2 regions of the Limosilactobacillus secundus genome follow, and region 1 is predicted to be linked to the other one. Evidence: predicted binding sites of a transcription regulator. Region 1 holds the regulator's gene; the other holds the start of a gene.
The links. The regulator Rex, encoded in region 1, represses fermentation and respiration genes when NADH is low (regulators of the CRP and FNR family bind a similar motif). The targets are predictions, from matches to a motif close to TTGTGAANTANTTCACAA.

Region 1 (11,157 bases):
CAATACCTTCTTTTTCGTTCTTTAATTCATTAACAATAACAGAGCCTTCAACACCAGCGTTTTCAGCAATTTGACGAACTGGTGCTTCAAGGGCAGCCTTAACAATATTGATACCAGTTAATTCATCACCATCGGCTTCAATCTTGTCAAGAGCAGGAATTACGTTAATTAAAGCAGTTCCACCACCAGGAACAAATCCTTCTTGAACAGCAGCACGAGTAGCGTTCAAGGCATCTTCAATCCGGTACTTCTTTTCCTTCAATTCAGTTTCAGTTGCGGCACCAACCTTAACAACGGCAACCCCACCTGAAAGCTTTGCAAGACGTTCTTGAAGCTTTTCCTTGTCAAAGTCGGAAGTTGACTTAGCAATTTCTTGCTTAATTTGGTCAACACGTTCTTGGATAGCTTCCTTTGAACCAGCACCATCAACGATAGTAGTAGTATCCTTTGTAACTGTAACCTTGTTGGCTTGACCTAATTGATCAACAGTAGCGTCCTTAAGACTCATCCCAAGGTCATCAGAAATAACAGTACCCCCAGTCAAAACAGCAATATCTTGAAGTTGAGCCTTACGACGGTCACCAAAGCCTGGAGCCTTAACAGCAACAACATTAAAGGTACCACGAATCTTGTTCAATACAAGGGTTGGTAATGCTTCACCAGTAATGTCATCCGCAATGATCAAGAGAGCACGGCCTTCTTGAACAACTGATTGAAGTAATGGCAAAATGTCTTGGATGTTACTAATCTTCTTGTCAGTAATCAAAATATATGGGTTATCAAGGTCTGCTTCCATCTTGTCGTTATCAGTTACCATGTATTGTGACATGTAACCACGGTCAAAGCTCATTCCTTCAACAACGTCAACACTAGTGTCAACTCCACGAGAATCTTCGATAGTAATTACACCATCATGGCCAACCTTTTCCATTGCATCAGCAATTAACTTACCAACTTCTGGATTAGCGGCTGAAATAGAAGCAATTTGTTCAATATCATCCTTTGTCTTTACATCGTGTGACATCTTCTTCAAAGCTTCAACAGCAACTTCAGTAGCCTTGTCAATACCACGACGAATACCAACTGGATTTGCACCAGAGGTAACGTTCTTCATACCAGCATTAACAATTGCTTGAGTTAAAACAGTAGCAGTTGTAGTACCATCACCGGCAATATCGTTAGTCTTTGAAGCAACTTCGGCTACTAACTTTGCACCCATATTTTCAAATTGGTTTTCAAGTTCAATGCTCTTAGCAATAGTTACACCATCATTAGTAATAGTTGGTGTGCCATAGCTTTGTTCCAAAACAACATTCCGTCCCTTTGGACCCATCGTTGTCTTAACAGTATCAGCTAATTTATCAACACCACTGAGCATAGCGCTCCGTGCATCTTCAGAAAACTTAATTTCTTTTGCCATTTATGTCACCTCAAAATTAAATTCTTTATTTAAAAGAGACGGTGAAGGAATTTTATTCTTTCTGTCTCCTGCTCTTAATTCGCTTATTTAACTATTCAACGATTGCTACTAAGTCTTTAGCATGAACAACTAAGAACTTTTCACCGTCGTATTCTACTTCATTGCCTGCGTACTTATCAAATAATACGCGATCGCCTTCCTTAACAGCTGGAGCAAGCTTTTGTCCGTTTTCCAAAGTACGACCTTCTCCAACGGCAATAACCTTTCCAGTAGTTGGCTTTTCCTTCACATTGGAAGCAAGGACAATTCCACCAACTGTCTTTTCTTCTTCAGTTTCAGCTTTTAGAACAACGCGATCTCCTAATGGTTTTAACACGTTAATCCCTCCATCTTGTTAATAAATTTTATTTTTAGCACTCAAGTTCATCAAGTGCTAATCACATGTTTAAATATAACATGTTCTCTTCAAAATGCAACAAAAACACTTTGACTTTTTTTGACCATTTTTTAAAACTTAAGGGATCCTACCTACAATCCATGACTTTTATTAATAATTTAGTAAACAAAAAGCATTGGTTGAACGCTTTCATCAAACCAATGCTCTCTTAATTTATTCAATTGAATCTTCAGTATAATTTTTAATGAAGTAAATCAATGTTTGAAGTTCGTTTGTTAAGTCAATGTTTTGAACTTGAACATTTTTAGGCACAGATAAACGAACAGGAGTAAAGTTAAGAATTCCCTTCACACCAGCTTCAACTAATTGGTCTGCAACATGTTGGGCCTTGATTCCAGGAACGGTTAGAATAACAACGTCAATCTGTTGCTCTTTTAATTGCTTGACCATATCCTCGGATGGGTAAATTGGAATACCACTTTTGACTGTATTAGCATATTCTGGTTTAGTATCAAATGCCGCACTGATCCGTAAGTTGGTATCTTGGTGGAAGTTAAAGTTTAACAAGGCACTTCCCAAACTACCAACCCCGACTAAGGCAACACTAACTAATGAGTCTTGGTGCAAGATTCCTTTAAAAAACTTTAATAGACTTTCAACGTCATAACCGTATCCCCGCTTACCTAATTCACCAAAATATGAAAAGTCACGACGAATCGTTGCCGAATCAACTTGCACAGCCTCCGAAAGTTCAGTTGATGATACCCGTTGCTTGTTTGCGTCTTTCAATACATTTAAATACCGGAAATATATTGGCAACCGTTTCGCAGTCGCGCGTGGAATCTTTTTATTAGCCATTCTACTTTTGTTCCTCCTAAAATAAGCCCTTCTCAACCTAGTTTGCCAACTAATTACTAAGTTTTTGATAAGGATAATGTTACTAATCTTTACTTTGTGAAATTTAAGTCTGAGTATATTCTAGCAATTAAACCCTTTTTTGTGAACTAAAATACAAAAATATTTTCAACTTTTTATTTAAAATTAAAAATCTGCTAAAATAAAACCATATTAAATAACGAATTAAATGAGGTTTCAATATGTTACTTTTACAGACAAATGACGTTGTGCGTCGATTTGGCGCGGACGTTTTATTTCACAATATGAACATGCAAATCCAAGAGCATGGCCGTACTGCGCTTGTTGGGCGTAACGGTGCTGGTAAGACGACCTTGTTAAAAATGATCGCTGGAATCACCGAACCAGATGAAGGAACAATTACGAAGGTTAAAGATTTGACAATTGGTTATTTGGCTCAGAATCAAGGACTCGATAGTCAAAATAGCATTTGGACTGAATTAGATACCGTTTTTGCTCCTCTCCACAAACTGGAAACACAAATTCATGATCTTGAACAGCAACTAGCCGACCTCGACAGTGCCGCTAGTAATTATCAACAAATTCTTTCAACATACGATAATTTACAAACTGCCTTTAAAAAGCAGGGTGGTTTTGAATACGAATCACGGATGCGGGGAATTTTACATGGATTTGGCTTTGGCGAAGATAGTTATGATACGCCAATTAATTCCCTTTCAGGAGGGCAAAAAACTAAACTCGCCTTAGCAAAGATTCTTCTGCAAGCACCTGGACTTTTGATTCTAGATGAACCGACTAACCACCTTGACATGAACGTTCTTTCATGGTTAGAAGATTATCTTAAAAGTTATCAAGGCGCATTGCTTATCGTCTCTCACGACCGTTACTTCTTAGATCGGGTTGTCAGCGATGTTTATGATCTCGATAATAAAACGCTCACCCACTATACTGGTAACTACACGCAATTTGTTAAACACAAGCAAGAACGATTACAAGCAGAGTGGAAACACTATGACCAACAACAAAAAAAGATTGCCAAGTTAGAAGACTTTGTTAATCGAAATATTGTTCGCGCTTCAACAACTAAACGTGCTCAGGCGCGACGAAAGCAATTAGAAAAAATGGAGCGGCTTGAGCGTCCAGAAACTGATGATAAATCAATTCATTTCCAATTCCATTCTGAAAAAGATAGTGGAAATGAAGTTCTTGATGTAGAGCAGGCAAAAGTTGGCTACGATGAACAGATCCTTGCTGGGCCGCTTTCATTTAATGTCCGCAAGCCACAGCGCGTTGGGATTATCGGACCAAATGGAATCGGAAAGTCAACTTTACTTAAATCTATTCTCCATAAAATTCCGTTAATTAGTGGAACAATTAAACTCGGTGCTAACCTCGATATCGGTTACTACGACCAGGAACAGCAACAATTACATCCAAATAAAACAGTTTTAGAAGAAGTATGGGATGACCATCCAGAAGTACCTGAAAAAGATATTCGTTCATTATTAGGTAGTTTCTTATTCGTTGGTGATGATGTTTATAAAGTCGTTCATGACCTATCTGGTGGTGAAAAGGCACGATTGGAGTTAACTAAACTCTCATTTAAACCGATTAATTTTCTTATCCTTGATGAACCTACTAACCACTTAGATATTGATAGTCGCGAAGTTCTTGAAAATGCAATTAACGAATTTAGCGGAACTGTTCTCTTTATTTCTCACGACCGTTACTTTATTAATCAGGTTGCAACCGATATCTTAGCAATGGAACATGATGGAATTAAACATTACGAAGGCAATTATGATGACTACCTAATTGCTAAGGAAAAAGAAAGTTCACCTGAAACCACTTCACCTAATCCCAACAATACTGCTAAAGCACCAGCTGGCAAGCAATCTTATCAGCAAAGCAAAGAACAGCAGCGTGCTCGGCGCAAAATCCAGCGACAAGTTGATGAGCTTGAACAACAGATGGCAGAATTAGAAAAAAAGCAAACTGCAATTCAAGAACAAATGAGCCAGCCAGAGATTGCTACGGATATTGGAAAATTAACCGATCTCCAGAAAAAACTTGATGAACTGTCAGCTAAATCTGAAGAAGTTGAACTTGCATGGACAGAAGCAGCAGAAAAACTGGAAGAATTTGATCAAGAAAACTAAAAGAAGAAGCGGACCTTTCCGCTTCTTCTTTTAGTTTTGTCGAAATTTACGCGTATTCTCTGCCAGATGAACCAAATTACGTAAAAAGTCATGAGTTGATGCCTCATAGTTATACTTCTTACCTAGGTCATAAATGTACCCATTAATGTAATCGACTTCTGTTGGTCGATTTTTACTCATATCTTGGTACATTGATGGGTAATGAAGCGGATTGGTAACTTCACTGACATACTTTATTGTTTGCCACTCCTCTTCACGGGTACTTAAGAGCTGGATGCCAGCCCGTTCTGCAACATCGAATGCTTCATTAATTAGCTGCTTACCAAGCTTTTCTGCACCATCATAATCAATAAATTGCCCCATTTGAATCTCAAAAAGCGTGCAGATCGTATTAATAACAGAATTGAAGACTACTTTTGTTAGGAGGGTCCCATAAAAATTATCATTAAGATGGGGATTAATATTCGCCGTGGTAAAGTCCTCAACAATTTGTTTTACCCGCTCATCTGGTTCGCCGACTTGGGGAGCTAGGTTGATCGAACCAGCACCAGGTTTACCAATAAAGTCCACATCCCCCGCCTTATTAAGAACCGTCCCGATTAAACAAGTACCGGCTACGACATGTTCTTTAGGAAAATAGTGGTTAATTTTTTCAATATGTCCCATGCCATTCATTCCCGAAAAGACATATTGATGGTCAGGATGGAAGAAATGAGCACTGCGTTGTAACAAATCACTGAGCGTCATCTGCTTAGCAAAAACGATAAACACATCTGGATCACCATCATATTCTTCTGGTGAATAAATATTAATCGGGACAAGGTGACGATTTTCATGGTCCCGAGAAACGTAAACCCCACCCTGTTGTTTAATAGTTTCAACTTGGGGAGCCCAGTTATCAACAAAATCAACCTTAGCGCCAGCCAGTTCTTGAAGCAATACGCCAAATCGTAGTCCCATTGCCCCTGCACCTAAAACCGTATATTTCAAAGCCATAATCTTTTCCTCCTTAATTAAATAAATTCAGTTTAGCAATCCGCTTAACGGCTTCCGTTAATCGTGCTGGTTCAATCAAAAGGCCAATCCGCACATAACCTTCACCATGTTTGCCAAAGCCATTGCCGGGTGCTACTGCCACGCCAGCTTTGTCCAATAATAAGTCTGCAAAGCTTTCACTGGTATAACCCTTTGGAACCGGCATCCAAGCATAAAAGGTACCCTGGGGAGCAATGGCATGCCAGCCAATTTTTTCCGCCGCATTAATAAAGGCATTCCGTCTTTCTTCATAACGACCAACGATTTCTGTAATTGCCTCATCACGCTGTGGTAGCGTCAAGGCATCAATAGCAGCTTCCTGTAAGGCGGGAAAAAGGCTAACAAATAAATGGTCTTGAATTAAGTTTAAGGCTTCAATAATATCTGCATTACCAACTGCAAATGCGATTCGCCAGCCTGCCATATTGAACGTCTTAGAAAAGGTATAAAATTCAATTCCCACATCTTTAGCGCCTGGTGTTTCCATAAAACTAACTGGCGCTTGACCATCAAAGCCAATTGCGCCATAGGCAAAATCACTAATAATACCCACGTGATACTTCTTGGCCCACGCAACGAGTTCTCGATAAAACTCGGGAGTAGCTACAGCCCCCGTTGGATTATTAGGATAGTTAAGATAGAAGAATTTAGCACGTTGAGCCACCTCTTCAGGAATTGCCTCTAAATCTGGTAAGAAATTATTTTCTGCTAATAATGGTACTGTTTCAAAATTAACTTCTCCCAATGCTGCTCCTGATAAGTAATCTGGATAGCCTGGATCAGGAAGCAGAAAAGTGTCGCCGGGATTCATCAATGCCCATGGCAATTCTACAAGCCCAATCTTGGAACCACCCAAAATGGCGACTTCTTTTTCTGGATCAAAATCAGCTCCATATTTTTCAGAATAAAATTTTGCTGCCGCTTCCTTAAACGCTGGTAAGCCCCGAAATGGCGAATACTTATGAGTTTGCGGATCTGTTACCCATTTTTGTGCACTCTTAACAACATAATCTGGCGTTGGCTTATCAGGATTTCCTTGGCCGAGGTTGATAACATCGACCCCTTCACTTATTTTTTCATTAACCTTGGCGACCAAATTGGCAAAAAATTGTTTCGGTAAAGTGTCTAATAATTTAGATTGTTCAAAATTCATCTTTTCCATCCCCTTTTTAGTGATAAAGATTTGGGCGACGATCCTTAAACACCGGAATTGGCCCTCGAACCTGCGCTAACTGTGCTAGGTCAATTTCTGCATAACTTACTTGTTCAATTTCGCCTGCATCATGGATAACCTGTCCAAGTGGATTAATTACTAATGAATGGCCATTAAAACTATTCTCTAAATCCGTCCCAACACGATTGACTGCGACCACAAAGGCTTGATTTTCTATTGCCCGCGACTGTAGCATTATTTTCCACTGCTTGATCCGTTTACTTGGCCATTCTGCCGGAAAATATAAGATATCAGTTCCATAACGAGCAACTGTTCTAATCCATTCAGGGAAACGCAAATCATAACAAATAAAACTTGCACTAGGAATCTCAGCTAATTTAAAATGATTTTCTTTTTGCCCAGCTTCTAAATATTGATCTTCATTCATGAGTCCAAATAAATGCACTTTATCGTAACTACTAATTAGATTTCCCTTTTGATCACAGACATAAGTTGTATTAAAAAAAGATTGTCCACGTCTCACCGCTACTGAACCACCGACAATGTTAATTTGATTTTCTAGCGCTAACTTACTAAGGAATTGTTGCGTCTTTTGACCATTTTCGTCTGCTAGTACCGATAATTGGCCTAAAGCATAACCAGTATTCCACATCTCTGGTAAAACAACGATGTCTGCATGGTTATTAGCAGCTTCTTCAATTGCTTGTTTAGCTTTTTGATAATTTTCGACAAGATTTCCTAATTGAATATCAAGTTGAGCTAATGCAATTTTGCGTCTCATCACTTTCACCTCCATAAAAAAATACCCATCCTTAACTTAATAAGGACGAGTATTTTCGCGGTGCCACCTTAATTTACTATCCACTCACATGGATAGCCTCAGGAAGTTCATCATAAACTTCGATACTTGATAACGGATATCAACCGACAAGTGCTTAGTTTTCCCTCACGCTTGTTGTATTTTTTTTAAGACCATCTTCAAAGCAATTTGTAATTTTCTTCCACCACCCGAAAACTCTCTTAATACTACATTGCTTTTACTCTTCTTAAACGACTAATATTTAATTGTTGTTCGCATTCTAATTTATTTCTAATCATTTGTCAATATTTTTAATTAAATCTCAAAAATAATTAGTCTTGACAAAAGCTTAGTCTTCCAATTAAAATTTTAATTGTAGATAAAAGTAGGTCAGTCCAGGAACGATAGCCATCGACTGCAAGCTATCGCCAGTACCGAAGCCCTGCTACAACTTTAATATATTCTAATAATAAAATAATTTAAAAGTGTAAAGCGCGTCTTTAAACGAGAATGGTACCGCCATAATTGGTGTCTCGGTTAAGGGCGCTTTTTGTTTTCTGAAAGGATTCCCTATGACTCATAAAATACAAAAAGTAGTTGTTAAGATTGGGACGAGTAGCCTTGTGCTCCCCAATGGAAAAATTAATTTGCGAACAATCGACCAACTCTCATTTGTTCTCGCTACATTAAATAATCAGGGATATCAGCTTATTCTTGTTTCTTCGGGAGCCATTGGCGTTGGACTCGCGAGTTTAGGATTAACGGATCGCCCCGCCGAAATAGAACAGCAGCAAGCTCTAGCATCTATTGGTCAGGCTGCTTTAATGCGGATTTATTCGCAACGCTTTTTAGACTATCAAACGCACGTCGCTCAGCTTCTCCTTACCCGCGATGTGCTCACTTATCCTATTAGTCGCCAACATACGCTTAATACAATTAATACTTTACTTCAGCAAAATGTGATTCCGATCGTTAATGAAAACGACCCCGTGTCAGTTGATGAGCTTGACCATTACACTACCTTCAGTGATAATGATGAACTCTCTTCCCAGGTCGCTATTGCCATTGATGCTGACGAACTAATTATTCTTTCGGATATCGATGCCCTTTACGACAAAGACCCGCATAAATTTCCTGAGGCGCAAATAATTAAAGAAGTGCCAGTCCTAACGCCAGAAATAGAGAACGCCGCAAGCGGTAGCAGTACTAGGTTTGGAACAGGCGGAATGGTAACTAAATTACGGGCAGCTGCCACAATGATGCAAGCAGGCAAACAAATGATTTTATGCAATGGTCGTGATCCTAAAATTCTTTTTGATATTTTTGATGGTCATACTATTGGTACTCATTTTGGAAAATAGGAGTGATGATAATGAACCAAGATTTAATTGCAATTGGACAAAGAGCTCAAATTGCTGCCAGCAAACTAGCTTTAATGAATACTGCCACCAAAAATAAGACACTGCTTCAATTGGCAAATGATTTAATCAAAAACAAAAACCAAATTATCGCTGCAAACCAACAAGATTTGGCCGCTGCTACCCAGATGCCAACTAAATTTACGGATCGGTTAATGGTCAATTCCGAACGCATTGAGGACATGGCTAATGGTCTCCGGAAAATCGCCGACTTGAGCGATCCCACTTCCCAAATCGATAAGGGATGGATTACTAAGGATGGGTTGCAAATTCTTCAACGACGCGTACCATTAGGGGTAATTGGCATTATCTTTGAAGCACGGCCAAACGTAACTGTAGACGCGACCGGCCTCACATTTAAGAGTGGCAATGCAGTTATTTTACGGGGTGGAAAAGAAGCTATCCAGACTAATACTGCCTTAGTAAAAATTCTTCGCGAATCGTTGCAAAGTCAAAATTTACCGGTCGATGCTGTCCAGCTTATTACCGATACTAGTCATGCAATTGCTGATGAAATGATGAATCTTACTGATTACATTGATGTCTTGATTCCACGAGGCGGCCGTGCTCTTATTCAGCGGGTTGTAACAACAGCTACGGTCCCAGTTATCGAAACCGGTGCAGGTAATTGCCACATTTATATTGATAAGGATGCCGACTTAGCAATGGCAACCAATATTACTGTGAATGCAAAAGTACAACGACCTTCTGTATGCAATGCCGCTGAAAAATTACTTATCCACCGCGATATTGCCGCTGAATTTCTTCCTGTTATCGCCAAAGCTTTAATGGAACATGGAGTCCAATTACGCGGTGACGAAATGGCTTGCCAACTAGTATCAACTATCCATCCCGTTGCTGAGGAAGACTGGGAGACAGAATACAACGATTTAATTATGGCCGTAAAAATTGTTGATTCCCTTGATGATGCAATTAGCCATATTAACCACTACAGTACTCATCATTCAGAATCAATTATTACAAACAACATTACTCGGGGACGTTACTTCCAACAAGCTATTAATTCTGCTTGTGTTTATGTTAATGCCTCCACCCGGTTTACTGATGGGGGAGAATTTGGCTTTGGCGCTGAAATTGGTATCAGTACTCAAAAGCTTCACGCCCGGGGACCAATGGGGTTACAACAATTAACAACACTTAAGTATGAAATTATCGGTAATGGGCAAATCCGGAAATAATTTAGGAGGTTTTTTAGATGAAAATTACAATTATTGGTGTTGGAAATATGGGGACCGCAATTATGAAAGGATTAAATCATACGCAGAATTTTACTCTCAGTGCAATGAATCCTGTTAATCCACGTGTTACTAGTCTTGCTGAGAAACTCAGGTTTGAACTCGTTAATACAAATAGTGCAGTGGTTAACCTTACACCCGATATCGTAATTTTGACTACTCCTGCTCCTATTACAACCGCAGTCGCTAAAGAATTAGCTGTCCTTAACGATCACACTATTTTTATCTCTGCCGCTGCTGGAATTACTCACGAAGCCTTAGCAAAAGTTCTTCCTAATAAAGAAATTGTTAATATTATTCCCAACACACCAGTTGAAGTTAATGCTGGTACAATTGGTCTTGCCTTACCAACCGGAATTTCCGCTGAATCAATTTCAAAAGTAATGACTGTTTTAGATAGTCTTGGCGATGTCATCGAAGTCCCAGAACAACAACTAGATATAATTGGTGTTATCGGCGGTTGTGGTCCTGCATTTGTTGATGTGATGATGGACGCAATGAGCGATGCCGCTGTTAAGCATGGCCTCGATCGCCAAACCGCCTATGAAGTCATCGCCAGTATGGTAAAGGGTACGGGAACACTTGCTTATGATAGCAAGCTTGCTCCGGCATTGTTACGTGAT
Region 2 (11,157 bases), on a different contig from region 1:
AATATCGCTGACCGAAGCCGGATGTTGTTCAAGCCGCTTATAAGTTCCTGGCACTGAAATCGGTTTATTGATTGCGCCGGATTTAAACTGGTCGACATCAATCTGAATATGCAATTTATCTAATGTTGCCTGTGTTGCCGGATAACTAATTTTTTCTCCAGTTGGTTGTGTTACTTGGAGATGGTTATTGACATATGCTAGCTTAGAATAACTTCCCGCTGGAACAATCCAAGTAAGCATTACTGCAATCACCGTTAGAAAGAATAAAATCGTAAACGCGCCTGGCATCTTTAGTTTAAACCGATGTTTTTTCTCTGCTGTTGCTTCTCCCATCTTCCTCACTCCTTAAGTCTTCTTTCTCCCTCCTGTTAATTTTAGCAAGCGTTTTCAATAAACTTCATAATAAGTCAGATTAATTCAACAAATGCATATTTATTGTTTAAAAGGAACTGTGATATAAGTTAGGTAACTTCCATAAAATACGAACAGCGCAGTACAACAATGGCCTTCAGTGTCCGGCAAAGTCGAACGCTGAAGGCCTATTGTTGCTTGCGGGGGCTCCCAGAGGCTAGCTTCGCGTCGAAAAACGAAGTCACGAGTGACTTCTGTCTCGCTCCTTTTAACATTTTCGCCTTTATTACTTAGGCTACTTATTATATTCAACAATTTCCATATCATTATCAGTCAACGTTGCGCGCGTCAGACTTCCATTTGCTGGACGCTCAGTCACATCATACTTTCCATGACCAAACCGTTCTACTAAGCTTAGAACAGTATTTCCATGACTTACCCATAAAATATTTGCGTCGTCAGGTAAATCAGCATTACGAATTAATTCAATGCCTTTATCCATTCGTTGCCAATATTCTTCATTGTTTTCGGCATCATGAAATGGGTCAGCATCCTTTAACCAGTCTTTAGCTTGTCCAATGGAATATGCTGTTACAATTTCACGGAAGTTCTTAAAGCCATGAGGAGCGCCCGCGTTGTACCAAGCAAGATCCATATTCGTTCCTTCATATGATCCATAAAACTCTTCCCGAAAATAAGGAGCAGTGACTGGATGAGCTACAGAATTAGCGTTATTAAGATTTAAAATTACTTGTGCTGTTTCCATTGCTCGGGAAAGGTCACTACAAAAAGCACCATCGAAGTGAATGTTTTGTAACTTCTCACCAGCTACCTTTGCATCTTCTTTACCCTTCATCGTTAGTGGGGAGTTGCTCCACCCCTGCAGTTTATTGTAAATATTAAAGAAAGTCTGTCCATGGCGAACAAGGTAAATATTTAATTTAGTCATAACGATCCCTCCATATTCTTATTGTACCGCTTACAAACGCTTAAAACTATTTAAGAATTAATTTTGAGCTTTAAACACATATTCTTCATATTCTCCACGTAGACTAAAAAATATAGAAGGAAGGAATTATTATGAAACTTAGAGACACTAGTCAACCAAATATTGTTGCCGCTAAGATTATTAAAGTTACTTCGAAAAACGTTACCGTAATTACTGAAGAAGGCCACCTGCTCAAGATTCCATTAACTAAACAATATCGGGAAGATAAAACTTTACGCGCATCATTAGTTGATATTTTGAAAGCAGGGATATGGATTCCAGTAAATAAAAAGCTTAAAAAATTATTTAGTTACGACTGGCTTTCTGTTCCTGCCTTGGTCCCAGCAAAGAATTAAGTTTCTTCAATGATTTCCATAAAAAGGATGTTTTATAGTAATCTATGATAAAATAATTCTTGATTTGTCGAAATTGGACTTCGATAATCTAGAACAAACCATATTGATTGCGAGGAACATTCCTAATGAAAAAATTAAGCAAATTTGTGGATACTAGGATTGGTTTTTTCACCCTCCTAGTTATCCTTTTTTGGTTAAAGACCCTGTTTGCTTACTTTACTGACTTTAAGCTTGGTGTTACGGGAATTTTTCAATACCTTATTTTAATTTTTAACCCGTTAGCAACCACCTTTTTTATTTACAGTTTAGCATTCTACTTTAAGCGTTCACGGTTCTTCTACCCAGTTATTATGGGGCTAGACATTGCGAACACATTATTACTTTATTTAAACGTCATCTATTATCGTGAATTTACCGATTTTATGACAATTGCTACGATGACAGGTTATTCAAAAGTTAATCAAGGTTTAAGTGGTAGTTCACTTGCCCTCACTAACTTTCATGATGTCTTTTACTGGTTAGATATCGTCGTAATTCTTATTTTAATGCTCTGTAAAGTTATCAAATTTGATCCCCGAGCAATTGGAACACGGTTAGCATTCGCATTTAGCTCCGTTGGTCTTGTCTTATTTGGGGTTAATTTGTCTTTTGCGGAAATGAGTCGTCCTCAATTACTTGGCCGGACATTTGATCGTTCTTACATTGTAAAATATCTTGGAATTGATACTTTTACTGGCTATGATTTAGTAAAATCGCAACATATCAATAACATGCGACAGAGTGCTACTAAACCTGAACTACTGAAAGTTAAGAAATTTACTGACAAGCACTACGCTCCGGCTAATCCACAAATGTATGGAATTGCTAAAGGACGTAACGTGATTATCATTCACCTTGAAAGTTTCCAACAATTTTTGATTAACAAGAAGATCAACGGGCAAGAAGTTACCCCATTCCTTAACTCGCTTTATAATGGCAAGGATACCTACTCGTTTGATAATTTCTTCCATCAAGTCGGTCAAGGTAAAACTAGTGATGCGGAAAACCTTTTAGAGACTAGTACATTTGGCTTGCCACAAGGATCTTTATTTGCCACACTCGGAAGCGATAATACCTTCCAAGGCGCTCCAGCTATTCTTAATCAACGTGCCGGTTACACGAGTGCAGTCCTCCATGGAAATGTTGCTAGTTTCTGGAACCGCAATAATGTATACAAAAATTTAGGCTATCAGTACTTCTTTGATGCTAGTTATTATGATACTTCTGGAGACAAAGCTACCGGATATGGACTTAAAGATAAGTTATTATTTAAAAACTCCATCAAGTATCTTCAAAGTTTACAGCAACCATTCTACGCGAAATATATCACTGTTACTAACCACTTCCCTTACACGCTTGATGATGAGGATAAAGATCCAAACTTCCAAACTACTAATACTGGGGACAGTAACGTCGATAATTACTTTGTAACTGCTCATTATCTGGATCAATCAATTCAAGAATTCTTTAATTATCTTCAAAAGACTGGTCTTGACAAGAAATCAATCATAATGATCTATGGTGACCATTATGGGATTTCAAATAGTGAGAATACTTCCTTAGCAAGTGTTCTGGGAAAGAGTGCCGATGATTGGACAGACTTCGATAACGCTCAACTTCAACGTGTGCCGCTAATGTTTGTCATCCCTGGTACGGGTCACGGAAAAGTTTATCATACCTATGGTGGGGAAGTTGATGTTCTTCCAACCCTCCTTCACTTATTAGGAATTAGCAGTAAACGCTACATTCAATTCGGAACCGATCTCTTTTCTAGCAAGCATAATCAAGTGGTTGCCTTCCGTAATCGGGATTTTGTTACGCCAACTTATACTAGTGTGGGCGGAACAATTTACAATAATAAAACTGGTAAAGAAGCTAAACTTACCAAAAAGCAGCAAGAGAAGTTAAAGAAAGATCAAGATTTTGTAAATGAGGAATTAACCCTTTCTGATTCGTTAAACGAAAAAAATCTCTTGCGGTTCTACCATCCAAAAGGGTTTAAAAATGTTAACCCAGCTGATTACAATTATTCAAATGGTCTAAAACGAGCACAGCAAATTGAGAAGAAGAAAGGAATTAAATCAACAAGTATTTACTCAGAAAATGGGGATCGTTCAACTGTAGATGACTACAGCACTGACGCCCCTGAGCAAAACCATTCTTCCACTGATTCCAACCGTATTAAGATCACTAACCCAGACGCTAATAATAAGTAGTAAAGGTACAAAATAGAATAGTAGAGTCTAGCAGAGCACTGTGTTCTACCTAGGCTCTATTTTTTTAAGTTTAAGCTAATTTCAGTCAGCTAAACTTTCTCTCCATTAATAAAAGTGATATTGTTAATCTGTACACAAAGAATAATGGAGGGATTTTTATGGTTGAAGAATTTGGCTCACCATCATCTTACATTCAAGGCAAAGGTGTTCTTTTTGAAAGTGATAAGTATCTTAAAAACTTTGGCACAAAGCCATTATTATTGGCTGGCGAAACAGTCTATAAAATTGTAGGTAAGCGTTTTGAACAATATCTTCAAGAAAGTGGTTATGATGTCACCCGTGTTCAATTTAATGGTGAATCATCCACTAACGAAGTAAACCGGGTCACAGAAATCGGTAAAGAAAATAATGTAACCGTCGTTTATGGTCTTGGTGGTGGTAAAACAGTTGATACCGCCAAAGCGATTGCCGACAATCTCCATTTACCAGTTGTAATTATGCCAACATTGGCTTCAAATGATGCTCCTTGTTCACGTCTCTCAGTAATCTATACTGATGACGGTGGATTTGACCATTATCGTTTCTACAACCAAAATCCTGACTTGGTCTTAGTTGATACTCAAGTTATCGCTAATGGCCCTGTTCGAATGTTAATTTCAGGTATTGCTGATGCTTTAGCTACCAATGTTGAAGCACAAGCAGTTGCTAAAGCTAATAGCGATACAATGCTTGGTGAAAAACAAACCCTTGTCGGAAATGCAATCGCTCAGAAGTGTGAAGAAACATTATTTAATTACTCGCACCTAGCAGTAGCTGATGCAGAAGCACATGTTGTTACACCAGCATTTGCTAATATTGTTGAGGCTAATACCTTGATGAGTGGTCTCGGTTTTGAAAGTGGTGGTTTATCTGGTGCCCATGCTATTCATGATGGCTTAACAATTTTAGAAGAGACTCATGATTTTACACACGGTGAAAAAGTCGCATACGGAACTCTTACCCAATTAATGCTTGAAGGCGCTGATCAAGAACGTTATAACAAATACTTCCAATTTATTCTTTCTTTAGGGCTGCCAACTACTCTTGCTGATTTACATTTAGAAAATGTCACTGATGAAGAATTGCTCAATGCTGGAAAAGCCGCCTGTTCAGAACAAGATACTATGGATCGTTTGCCATTTAAGGTAACTCCAGATGATGTTGCTCAAGCATTACGAGCAGTTGATGCATATACTAAACAATATTTAAATAGTCACCATTGTCATCATAGCCAAATGTAACAAAAAATCAGACGCGGAATTTTTCTGCGTCTGATTTTTTATTATTTACCCCATAAGAAATTAATCAATGCCTTATCAACTTGAGCATTATTATGAAGTTTCGAATGTTGAGCATCTTTTCCTGTTATTTTTAGAACACGGTATGATTTTGCACGAGCAGCCACTAAATATTTAAGTGACAACGAAGATGCATTATCAACAGTTCCATCTGAACGATTGCCAATATCACCAATAATATTAAGAACTGCTACTTGGCCTTTCGGATAAATTTGCCGTACTTTTGTCATTTGACGATATGTGGCATTCATTTCGTTTGGCTTCCCATCTTTATTTAATTTCATTCCAACTGGTTGCCGAATAGCAGCAGGTACCTGTTTAAAATTCAAGCCAGCAAAATGGCCTGCGATATCAACCTGTTTTTGTAATTGCGGCATATTCTGCTTTTTACCGTTTTGCAACATATAGTAAATAATCGAAATATTTCCCAGGGAATGGCCAACCATATTAATCTTAGTTATGCGATAGCGTTTCTGTAATATCTTTACAACATTTGTCGCATATTCACCGTGTTTATTAAAATCCAACTGCCTATTATTATCATAGTTTACCTCAACAATCGGATTGATGGCTCCTTTATGCATTGAACCATGAAGGGTGACTTTTCCGTTATTAGCAACATCAGCTCGCAGGACTGTGCTCGTTACCCCGGCTTTTTTAGCAGCGTTTACCATGTGCTCTTCTGCATGATAACTACTGCCTCCACCATGAAAGAATAGCGTTGGCGTTGTTGATTGGATATATTTACTGTGTTTTTGCTGCCACCAAACTGCACTACTAATTATTGCCAGGATAACAACTACTATCACTACACCAATTCCAATATGACTTTTTTTCATAATTTTCACCCGCTTTTTTACTTAGATTGTAAGCCTAAGAACAATAATGCAGTCAAAAATTATTTTAATGCAGAAGGCGTTGCCAAAAGTTTCCGCGGCGAACATCATTAGCACTGTATAAAGAGTAAGTTAACGGTTCACCATTAAGCGTTTCTAACTGATCACTCGTTATCCTTAAACTGCCAACACGTTCACCTTTCCAGATGGGTGCTTCTAGTTTTTTCTTTTTATATTGTGTTCCAATCGTATAGTTCGTTTTTGTATCGTACGGACTCCAGATAGTTACATGTTGTGGCGTGAGTTTCATTGTTTTTTCAACCCCATTAGCTACTTTACGTGTTGTCACTGATGATGGAACTTTTATTTTTTGTAAATGATCCTCTGTTTTAAGGATCTTATATAAATTCTGAGTAGCCTTAAATCGATTATCTTTATTGCTCCCTTTTGAATGTAAGATAACAGTAATAATGCGATGGCCCTGGTACTTACCTGTACTTGCAAAACAAGCTCCCGCACTGTCAGAGGTTCCCGTCTTCAGTCCGTCAATCGTTACCCCTTTTACAGCATACTGCTCTCCCGGTAACATCTTATTAAGATTTTTTTCAGTCTTAACTTGATCTTTTGCTATTTGAAATTTTACTTCTTTTTGTGCTGTAATTTGCAAAAGTTCAGGATAATGTTTTACAAAGTATTGCGATAAAATGGCAACATCCCGTGCACTCATCGTATTAGCAGCATTATTAGGAAGGTCAGCTAACTTAAAACTTTTCATATCTCCATTATCTAATCCGACCGAATTAACAATGTTTGTCTTAGTCATTCCAATTTTTTTGGCTTTTTGCATCATTTTAAGATTAAATTCATCGGTTCCATCCCCGGTAGCTGTTGCAAGTGCGACAGTAGCCCCATCAGCTGACTTTACAAGGGCTGCATTGATTAATGTCCGAACTGAATAAGAGTGACCAGATTTTAATCCGATTGAAGAATAAGCAGCATCATTAGAAATAGCCGCAATTTCAGGAGTTATTTTTACTTGAGTATCCCACGAAAGTTGCTTCTGTTGGATTTCATCTTCTATTACTAAAATGGTTAATAATTTTGTAATTGAGGCTACCGGAAGAGCCTTATCTACATTTTGCTTATAGATAATTTGCCCTGTTGAAGCATCAGCCATGATCGCTGCAGAAGCATCAATTCGATTATTTGCTAATACGGATTGACTTCCCACCATTAGCATCATGAATAGAGATAAAATAAAAACTGTCAATTTTTTCATAAAATCTATTCTCCTATTTTCTTCAAGTACGGTAAGATAAACTTAATAATAAATAATAAAGGAATTCATTATGAATAAAGAACTTAAATCTCTGCTTTTCATCTCAACTGGTCTATTCCTTATTTTTGTTCTAATTTTTAATCTTTGTATATATAATGCTGCTAGTTTTATTCCCCAGGCTAGCAAAACAAGTCAAATTCTTAACCAAAATCGGCTTCGTACCCCTAATATTCACCGTTCCTCTGAAAATTGGACATACCCCAAGATCGATAACACTCCTATTGAATTGGTCGCTATCAAGCAAGCAAAAAGAATTCTAGTTATCAACTCAAATAAGCGACAAGTTATTTACATTATCCACGCACAGATTAATCTACCAGCACAAAAAAATCCTTTCCGCTTACTTCATGCTCAAGGGCAGCAAATTTATCATATTAATGGTTCTCAGCAAGCTATCGCTAAGAATTGGTTAGGAGTGACTAACGGGAACTACATTGAAACACCCGTTACAGATATGAATAATCATCAGGCCTCACGCAACCTACGAAAAGCATCTAAAATTGAAAATACTATCCAGGTGTCAACCCCCGATGCTAAATGGCTTCAAACTTTGCCTGAAAACACACTCTTAATAGTTAAGGAGGACTATTAATATGATTTCACGCCTAAAACATGGACATTTTTTTAATCACTTACTTGGAAGTAATTTTATTTTGCTAATTATAATTAGCTTTTATAATCTTCTTACATACTTCATCCCATTAATCAAAATTTCAATCACTCAAATAATTTTCTTCTTTCTAATAATTGATCTACTCTTGATTACCTTTAAGATTTTAGCGCTACACAATTAGCCAACAATCTCAACCTTAGTACCGACTGGCAAATTCTTTTCCATCCATTGAGCGTCTGGCACCGAAAGCCGAATACATCCGTGTGAACCCTGCGTTTTTCCAAGTTTAGCAGCTTCTTGTTCATTATATTTTCCGTCCGCTTTAGTCGGAACACTATGGAACAAGTATTCTCCATGATTCTTCCAAGAAACGTAGTAATTAGCTCCCTCTTTCAACGATTGATTAAAAAAGCTATCTCCTCGCTCTTGTTGAGCATAAAATGTTCCTGTCGGGGTCGCACTTTTCAGCTTACCAGTTTTAGGATCTTTTTTATAAATTCCACCTGTGCTATACATTGTATAAATAACTTTTGAACCATCATACAAATATGTCCGATTATTTTTTAAGTCAACTTTAATCCAGAAGTCCTTCACTTTATTTAAATCTGGATACGGAACTGTTTCCGATGACTTATGCCAATCAATTGGGGTTCGCATATGACTTTCACTATTATCGAGTTCCTTTTCTTGTGTTGGTTTTTCTTTTACTTGCGATTCAACTACTGCTTTTTGGGGATGGGCATTCGAAGTAGCACGTAATTCTGGACCAATTGCAATTATTGCTACTAATAAGCAAAATATTCCATAAATCCAATGCTTTACTCGTAAGTTCAAATTAATTTCTCCTTTACAGATAATTCAAAACATCACTATTATAATTATAGGGAATTTTTTATTCAATATACTTTAAAAAAGGTGTACAAAATGCGAGATAATCTTAAAGTTTCATACTTAACTGCTATCTTTTTCTTTATTGTTGCTATCATTTATGCAAATCTTGCGTAATAATCGTGAGGATTCTATTATGACATCAATTTTTTCATTCATATCAAATATTTGGTCGTATACCATCAACCATAAATGGTCAAAGGATATTTTACGAGCCAACATCCTTTTTATTCTTTTAGTTATTATTTATGATCTTTTTCACTTTTCATTAAAAATAATTAATTGGCGGGTCTTCTTCAAAGTATTTCTGCTATTAAATATTTGTTTATTTTTTAAGTTTCTTTTAGATGGTATTGATCGTTATTTAAGAACACTGTAACTTTATAAATTCTTTATTGAGTTATCACTTTTCCATGCTAAGATAGGAACGTAATTATTTATTTTCGATTTGAGGAAGGTACAATGCATTCATATATTAAATACTGGATAGCAGGAATAGGAGCATTATTAATTATAATGATTGCGGGGATGACTGTTCACCAGAAAAATCATTTCAATAAAAACGTAACCATCAATAACGTTGCCGTTGGGGGACTAACAGCCAAGCAAGCTTTTGATAAGGTAAAGGGGACCTCAGGAGCAACCAAGGTATATGTTGACAATAAGCTAGTTTACCAAACTAAATCCATGAAGGCTAATTTTAGCAATAATGATGAACAAAAATTTAATCAAGCACTAAAAAAGCAGTTTACATTTTTTCCATCACATCAAGCAAGAAACTTATCAATAAAGCCAGATAACTTTGATCAAGATTCGCTTAATATTGCTAAAAACAAATTAACTAACAAGATACATCAGCTCAACACAGGTCGTAAAGCTCCCGTTGATGCTTACGCAATCTACCAAAATGAGAAAATTTCTATAGTTCCTGCAGTTAAGGGTAATAAATATGATTTACAAAATGCTGTTAATCAACTAAATAATCAAGCAGGAAGTACTAAAATTAACATTACTTTACATAAGGAACAGCCGATTACCGCAAATAGTAAAATTGTTAAAAACGAGGAAAAACAGTTAAGTAAGCTAAAAGGGAAGAAAGTTACTTACCTTGTTCAAAATGAAAAGTATAGCCTCACTACCAATCAAATTATTACCCGGGCAACTTATCAAAACGGCAAGTATCATTTCGACACCACAGCCTTAAATAAACAAGTAAAGAAAATCAATGAAAAACATGCAACTCTTGATAAACCATTTAAATTTAAAACCCATTCTGGAGCAGAAATTACCACTACAGCTAATGGTTCCTATGGTTGGAAAATTAGCGAGAAAAAAGCTGGTAATTCATTAACTAAAGCAATTATCGATGGTCGTCAAGAAGTTGATGGCAAACACGATATTGAAGGGAAAGGCTATAACACTGCTGGACTCGGCTACAATGTTACATCCAATAATGGTATTGGCGACACTTATGCTGAGGTTTCATTAGCTGACCAACGAGCTTATTTCTACAAAGATGGTAAATGTGTCCTTGAAACAGATATCGTTAGCGGAACTAATAATGAAGGCAACAAAACGCCAAAGGGAGTCTGGTATATCATGTACCAACAAAGTCCTTCCGTTCTCCGTGGTCAAAACGATGATGGATCAAGTTATGCAAGTAAAGTTAATTATTGGTCGCCGTTTACTTTAACAGGATGTGGCTTCCACGATGCAAGTTGGCGTCACAATTGGTCTAAGACTGCTTACCTAAGCGATGGTTCGCACGGTTGTATTAATATGCAACCAAGTGTGGCTGGTCAAGCCTTCCATGAGTTAAAGCAAAATGAACCCGTTATTATTTATTAATACTCTAAAGGGAGCGAGACAGAAGTCACTTGTGACTTCGTTTTTCGACGCGAAGCTAGCCTCTGGGAGCCCCCGCAAGCAACAATAGGCCTCTAACGTTCGGTTTTTGCCGGACATTAGAGGCCATTGTTGTACTGCGTATTTGCTTTTTATAAAAGTAACTTAACTTATGTCACAGTCCCTATTATTTTAAGTAAAATATTTAACCGGAGTGTGGCGAAAAACTCACAAGCTAGCTTACTTTTTATTCTCTTAATTAATATATACGTAAAAAAATTCTCCTTTGCATCTCATGATTCTAAAATAGTGGTACATTAAAAATGTATCTTAATCTTAGGAGGCTTAG

Region 2: a site for Rex is predicted at 4,071-4,088, ahead of LMB57_RS07050 (glycerol dehydrogenase). Genes of this name have one in related genera too.

The regions. Positions count from the first base shown of each region.
Region 1 covers NZ_JAJGUA010000032.1:45,912-57,068, forward strand. Annotated here, with positions in the region: gene groL (chaperonin GroEL) at 1-1,420, opposite strand, end outside; gene groES (co-chaperone GroES) at 1,512-1,796, opposite strand; gene LMB57_RS04920 (redox-sensing transcriptional repressor Rex) at 2,031-2,675, opposite strand; gene LMB57_RS04925 (ABC-F family ATP-binding cassette domain-containing protein) at 2,915-4,852, shown strand; gene LMB57_RS04930 (ketopantoate reductase family protein) at 4,883-5,848, opposite strand; gene LMB57_RS04935 (pyridoxal phosphate-dependent aminotransferase) at 5,862-7,040, opposite strand; gene LMB57_RS04940 (carbon-nitrogen family hydrolase) at 7,057-7,842, opposite strand; T-box leader at 7,881-8,125, opposite strand; gene proB (glutamate 5-kinase) at 8,433-9,221, shown strand; gene LMB57_RS04950 (glutamate-5-semialdehyde dehydrogenase) at 9,233-10,477, shown strand; gene proC (pyrroline-5-carboxylate reductase) at 10,495-11,157, shown strand, end outside.
Region 2 covers NZ_JAJGUA010000039.1:9,726-20,882, reverse strand. Annotated here, with positions in the region: gene LMB57_RS07070 (YfcC family protein) at 1-333, opposite strand, end outside; gene LMB57_RS07065 (histidine phosphatase family protein) at 647-1,300, opposite strand; gene LMB57_RS07060 (hypothetical protein) at 1,432-1,695, shown strand; gene LMB57_RS07055 (LTA synthase family protein) at 1,821-3,950, shown strand; gene LMB57_RS07050 (glycerol dehydrogenase) at 4,109-5,230, shown strand; gene LMB57_RS07045 (alpha/beta hydrolase) at 5,272-6,126, opposite strand; gene LMB57_RS07040 (D-alanyl-D-alanine carboxypeptidase family protein) at 6,191-7,402, opposite strand; gene LMB57_RS07035 (hypothetical protein) at 7,473-8,054, shown strand; gene LMB57_RS07030 (L,D-transpeptidase) at 8,253-8,909, opposite strand; gene LMB57_RS07025 (L,D-transpeptidase) at 9,426-10,811, shown strand.